Regions from separate parts of the Streptomyces sp. NPDC048185 genome, predicted to be linked through region 2. Evidence: riboswitches for the same ligand, from Rfam matches in the RefSeq annotation. Region 2 holds a riboswitch; the other holds the start of a gene.
What was found. A riboswitch is a leader RNA that binds a small molecule or an ion and turns the genes downstream of it on or off. The one in region 2 is predicted to bind glycine.
Positions count from the first base shown of each region.

Region 1: another riboswitch for glycine. It lies ahead of gcvT (glycine cleavage system aminomethyltransferase GcvT); the one in region 2 lies ahead of gcvP (aminomethyl-transferring glycine dehydrogenase).

Region 1 covers NZ_JBIDAN010000009.1:283,721-286,925, reverse strand. Annotated here, with positions in the region: gene gcvT (glycine cleavage system aminomethyltransferase GcvT) at 114-1,232, opposite strand; glycine riboswitch at 1,393-1,486, opposite strand; gene ACGF3H_RS26110 (AAA family ATPase) at 1,666-2,331, shown strand; gene ACGF3H_RS26105 (enhanced serine sensitivity protein SseB) at 2,412-3,205, shown strand, end outside.
Region 2 covers NZ_JBIDAN010000008.1:9,950-13,154, forward strand. Annotated here, with positions in the region: gene ACGF3H_RS23165 (DNA polymerase IV) at 1-428, shown strand, start outside; gene ACGF3H_RS23170 (PRC-barrel domain-containing protein) at 551-928, opposite strand; glycine riboswitch at 1,086-1,181, shown strand; gene gcvP (aminomethyl-transferring glycine dehydrogenase) at 1,356-3,205, shown strand, end outside.

The DNA of each region.
Region 1 (3,205 bases), on a different contig from region 2:
GGCCTGAATTCTCCTGTACGCGGGGGAGTGGTGTTGAAGGGGGGACTGCGGAACTGCTGCTGAGAAGCGCCGGACGCACGAGGGGGCACCGAAGGGCCCCGCGCGCCCAGTGTCTACTTCTGGCGCTTGTAGAAAGGCAGCGCCACGACCTCGTACGGCTCGTGGGTGCCCCGGATGTCCACGCCGACCCCGGCGGTGCCCGGCGCCGCGTGCGCGGCGTCGACGTAGGCCATGGCGATCGGCTTGCCCAGCGTCGGGGACGGGGCGCCGGAGGTGACCTCGCCGATCACCTCGCCGTCGGCCACGACCTGGTACCCGGCACGCGGGACCCGGCGGCCCTCGGCGACCAGGCCGACCAGGACGCGGGGCGGGTTCGCCTCGGCCCGGGAAGCGGCCTCCTGGAGGGCGGCCCGCCCCACGAAGTCGCCCTCCTTCTCGAACTTCACCACCCGGCCGAGCCCGGCGTCGAAGGGCGTCAGCGCCGTGGTCAGCTCGTGCCCGTACAGCGGCATGCCCGCCTCCAGGCGGAGCGTGTCCCGGCAGGACAGGCCGCACGGGACCAGCCCGGCGCCCTCGCCGGCCTTGGTCAGCGCCTGCCACAGCTCCACCGCGTGCTCCGGCTTCACGAACAGCTCGAAGCCGTCCTCGCCGGTGTACCCGGTGCGCGCGATGAGCGCGGGGACGCCGGCGACCGTGCCGGGCAGGCCGGCGTAGTACTTCAGGCCGTCCAGGTCGGCGTCGGTGAGCGAGGCGAGGATGCCGGGGGACTCGGGGCCCTGCACGGCCAGCAGCGCGTAGGCGTCGCGGTCGTCGCGGACCTCGGCGTCGAAGGCGGCGGCCCGCTCGGTGAGCGCGTCCAGCACCACCTGGGCGTTGGAGGCGTTGGCGACCACCATGTACTCGGTCTCGCCGAGGCGGTAGACGATCAGGTCGTCCAGGATGCCGCCGTCCTCGCGGCAGATCATGGTGTAGCGGGCGCGGCCCGGCTTCACGCTGCCGATGTTCCCGACCAGCGCGAAGTTCAGCAGGTCGGCCGCCTGCGGGCCGGTGACGGTGATCTCGCCCATGTGGGAGAGGTCGAAGAGCCCGGCCCGGGTACGCACCGCGACGTGCTCGTCACGCTCGGAGCCGTAGCGCAGGGGCATGTCCCAGCCGGCGAAGTCGGTCATGGTCGCGCCCAGCGCGCGATGCGTGGCATCCAGCGCGGTGCGGCGGATTTCGGTACTGCTCATCGGTCGGTCGTCTCCCAGGACAGGACGGCACGGGCGAGGTCGGTCCTCCCCATCTGTCATCGGAACCTGAGAGGTTCGCCATGACCACCGGAGCACGGCGGTCAGGACTTGCACCTTGGGTGGGGCAGCCGTCGGACGGCGGCCCGCTTTTCAGATGTGCCTCGCCCGCGCGGTAACGGGGCCTGAGAGATTCAAGGGAGGGACTTGCTCCTTCGGCGCCCCGGCGCGGCCGGGGACTCTCCCGCGCGGATTCAAACGGCCGGTATGCAGTTGGCGCCGCCATCATTGCACGCCGGGCCTGTTCGTGGCAGACCGTGATCTGTAACCGGCTTGTGGCAGTAAGCGCACGAAAACGCGAGACCGCCGCATTACCTTCTCTTTACACTCGACGGGGACGGGAACTCGTGAACCGCCCCAGGGGAGGACGATCACGGTGAACAGGACCACGGCGTACGCAACGACCTCGGGCATCGCGCTGCCCAAGCGGCCCGCACCGGCCGAGGAGGCGCGTGCCGCACTGCCCGCACCCGTCGTCCGCGATCTGCGCGACCGCGACGGCCGCAGCCCGCACGCCCTGCTCTTCGGGCCCCACGACCTCGTGGTGATCACCGGCCTGCCCGGCAGCGGCAAGTCCACCCTGATGCGGCGCGCCGTGCGCGGCCGGCGCGTCGACTCCCAGGACACCCGCGACCGCTGGGACCGCCGGATGCCGCGCGTCCTCCCCTACGCCCTCTACCGCCCCCTCGTCCGCCTCGCCCACTACGCCGGGCTGCGCCGTGCCCTGCGCTCCGGCGAGGGCGTCGTCGTGCACGACTGCGGCACCCAGCCCTGGGTGCGCGGCTGGCTGGCCCGCGAGGCCCGCCGCCGCGGCGGCACCCTGCACCTGCTGCTCCTCGACGTCGGCGCCGACGACGCCCTGGCCGGGCAGCGCGAGCGCGGCCGGGGCGTCTCCCGGTACGCGTTCCTGCGGCACCGCGCGGCGACCACCCGGCTGCTGGCCTCCGTGGCCGAGGGCACCCTGCCCGCCGGCTGCTCCTCGGCGGTCCTCCTCGACCGCGCGTCGGCGGACGCGCTGCACCGGATCGCCTTCACCGGCTGAGGTGACGGACCGTGGGCCGACGGGGCCGAACGGGTTAGCCTTTTCAGCCACAGCAGCGGTACCAGGCAGGCGGTAGGCAGATGGACTTCCCAGCGGACTTCCCGGCGGACCTCTCACCGGGGTTCCCGGCGCAGGCGCATCCCCACCCGCACGGTGGATGGCCCGGCAACGAGCTGGAGGAGGTGCTGTCCGCCTCCCTCGGGGTGCCGGGCGCCGCCGGCCGGATCGTCGAGGTCCTCGGCCGCAGCTTCGTCTGGGTCCCGCTGCCCAACGGCGGCGGCCCCGGCACCGGCCCGCTCGACCTGCCCACGGTCGAATGGGACGGCCAGGCCCATGTGCCGGTCTTCAGCTCGGAGGAGCAGCTCCGCAGCGTCGCCGGTCCCCACATGGGGTACACCGTCGCCCCCGCCGCCGAGTTCGCCCGCGGACTGCCCCCGCAGGTCGGCATCGCGGTGAACCCGGACGGCGTGGTCGGCATCCCGCTGCCGCCGGCCGCCGTGGCGGAGCTGTGCCGGGCCGGGCGCACCCCGCTGGACGGGCCCGCGTCCGGCGGCCGGGTCCGCCTCTTCGAACCCGACTGGCAGGACGACCCGGTGGACTTCCTGGCCGCCGCCTCGGCCGAGTTCGCCGCCACCGGCGTGGTCCGCACCGCCCGCCGCTGCCTGGCCGCCGTCGAGACCGCCGACCCGGTGATGTTCGTCGGCGTGGAGCTGTCCCACTGGGAGGGCGACGCCCGCGCCCTCCCCCTCGACGCCCTCGGCCGCGCCCTCGGCGCGGTCCCGGTCGCGTGGCCCGTCAACCTGGTTCTCCTGGAAGCGGCCCAGGACCCGGTCTGCGACTGGATGCGGGACAAGGTCCGCCCGTTCTACGACCA
Region 2 (3,205 bases):
TCAGCGGGCTCGCCGACTACACGCAGGAGGACCTGTTCGCGCAGGCCGCGGGGGAACGGGTCGAGGAGCTCGCGGAGGAGCCGGGCGAGAAGCCCGCCGAGGAGGTGGGACGGACGCCCGTGGAGCGCCGCTGGCCCCCGGGGCACGACGTGCGGCACGCGGAGCTCGGGCACGGCTGGGTGCAGGGCAGCGGCCTGGGGCGGGTCACGGTCCGCTTCGAGACGCCGTACTCCGGGCCCGGCCGGGTGCGGACCTTCCCCGTCGGCGACCCTCTCCTGACCCCGGCCGAGCCGCTGCCTCTCGTCGCGTCCGCGCCACCTGGCCCCGGGGAGGGGGCCGGCGGCGCGGACGGCTTCGAGGTGGCCCCCTCGGACTCCGCGGCGGCCCCGGCCGCCGGGGCCGCCGATCCCGGGGGCGCGGTCTCCTGAGCCGCGGCCGTCAGGACACGGGGCTGTCGTGACGTGACACGGGGCTGTCGTGAGGTGCGACGGGTGTGAAGGACCCTCGGCCGGGGCGGTGTGCCCCGTGGCCGGCGTCGGGGCGCCGGGCCTCAGCCCTCCTCGTTGCCCGTGCCCGCCAGCTTGCCGAAGTCGTGGTCGGGGAGCGGGGGAGCGGCGGCCACGTCGAGACCGTAGTGGTGGTAGAGCTGGAGTTCCTGCTCGGGGGAGAGATGGCGTCCGACGCCGAAGTCGGGCGCCTCCTTGATCAGGGACCGGTCGAAGGGCACGCGCAGGGCGCCGTCGACCAGCTCGCTGGGCTCCAGGGGCACGAAGGCGTCCCTGCTGAACAGGCCCGTGCGGATGGCGGCCCACTCGGGGACGCCGGTGGCGTCGTCGAGGTAGACCTCGTCGACGGTGCCGATCCTGGTGCCGTTGCGGTCGAACGCCTTGCGGCCTATCAGATTGCGCGGATCGATGTCGGTACGCACGGGCCCTCCACTTGGTCGCACTCCGGTCGCAAACCATCCGGCGAATCATCCGCCAGTACTACAAAAAGGCACATTGGGGAGAGCGGCCACTCGAAGGTGCGCTCGGTCACTCGCAGACCTGTGCGTCCGCCTCGCTGGTAGGCTGGCTAACGGCTGCTGACCCCGTGCGGGAGAGTCCTCCAGACACCATCGGAGGCGCCGAAGGAGCAAATCCTCCCCGGAATCTCTCAGGCACACGTACCGCACGGACGAGGTCACTCTGGAAAGCAGAGCGGGTGCCGACGGCCCCTGCTCTCACCGACGGTGAAAGCCGGCAGCCCTCGGGCGGCCCGGTGAAGCTCTCAGGTCGAGATGACAGAGGGGGAGGCCGTCCGGGCACCCGCGCCGTGGTGCCCCTCGAAGGTCGTCAGACCAGGAGGCCTCCGCAATGACCGCCCCTCGCATTCCGCTCTCCGAGCTCGAACAGGCAGCACCCTTCGAGCAGCGCCACATCGGCCCCGACCACGAGGCCCAGGCCAAGATGCTCGCGCAGGTCGGCTACGGCTCGCTCGACGAGCTGACGGCCGCCGCGGTACCGGATGTGATCAAGAACGCCGACGCGCTGGACCTGCCGGGCGCCCGCTCCGAGGCCGAGGTGCTGGCCGAGCTGCGCTCGCTGGCCGACCGCAACCAGGTCCTCGACTCCATGATCGGCCTCGGCTACTACGGCACCTTCACCCCGCCGGTGGTCCTGCGCAACGTCATGGAGAACCCGGCCTGGTACACCGCGTACACGCCGTACCAGCCGGAGATCTCCCAGGGCCGCCTGGAGGCCCTGCTGAACTTCCAGACCATGGTCGCCGACCTCACCGGCCTGCCCACCTCCGGCGCCTCGCTGCTCGACGAGGGCACCGCCGCCGCCGAGGCCATGGCCCTGTCCCGGCGCATGGGCAAGAACAAGAAGGGCCTCTTCCTGGTCGACGCGGACGCCCTGCCGCAGACCATCGCCGTGATCCAGACCCGCGCCGAGCCGACCGGCGTCGAGGTCGTCGTCGCCGACCTGAGCGACGGCATCCCGGCGGAGGTCGCCGAGCGGGAGATCAACGGCGTCCTGATCCAGTACCCGGGCGCCTCCGGAGCCGTCCGCGACATCAAGCCGGTCATCGAGCGGGCGCACGAGCTCGGCGCGCTCGTCACCGTCGCCGCCGACCTGCTCGCCCTCACGCTGCTCACCTCGCCCGGCGAGCTCGGCGCGGACATCGCCGTCGGCACCACCCAGCGCTTCGGCGTGCCGATGGGCTTCGGCGGGCCGCACGCCGGCTACATGGCCGTGCACGAGAAGTTCGCGCGCAGCCTGCCCGGCCGCCTGGTCGGCGTCTCCGTGGACGCCGACGGCAACAAGGCCTACCGTCTGGCCCTGCAGACCCGCGAGCAGCACATCCGCCGGGAGAAGGCCACCAGCAACATCTGTACCGCGCAGGTGCTGCTCGCGGTCATGGCCGGCATGTACGCCGTCTACCACGGCCCGGAGGGACTGCGGGCCATCGCCCAGCGCGCCCACCGGTACGCCACCGTCACCGCCGCCGGCCTCGCGGCGGGCGGCGTCGAGATCGTGCACGGCGCCTACTTCGACACGGTCACCGCGCGCGTGCCCGGCCGGGCCGACACGATCGTCCACGCCGCCCGCGAGAACGGCATCAACCTGCGCCTCGTCGACGCCGACCACGTGTCGTTCGCCTGCGACGAGACCACCACGCGCGCCCAGGTCGGCGGCGTGTGGAACGCGTTCGGCGTCGAGGGCGACGTCGAGGCCCTGGACGCCGCCACCGAGGAAGCGCTGCCCGAGGCGCTGCTGCGCACCGACGACTTCCTGACCCACCCCGTCTTCCACGCGCACCGCTCCGAGACCGCGATGCTGCGCTACCTGCGCCGCCTCGCCGACCGCGACTACGCGCTGGACCGCGGCATGATCCCGCTGGGCTCCTGCACCATGAAGCTCAACGCGACCACCGAGATGGAGCCGGTCACCTGGTCCGAGTTCGGGCAGCTGCACCCCTTCGCGCCCGCCGAGCAGGCGCAGGGCTACCTCACCCTCATCCGTGAGCTGGAGGAGCGGCTCGCCGAGGTCACCGGCTACGACAAGGTGTCGCTCCAGCCGAACGCCGGGTCGCAGGGCGAGTTCGCCGGGCTGCTCGCCGTCCGCGGCTACCACCGCGCCAACGGCGACGACCAGCGCACCGTCTGCCTCATCCCGTCCTCCGCGCACGGCACCAACGCCGCCAGCGCGGTCATGGCCGG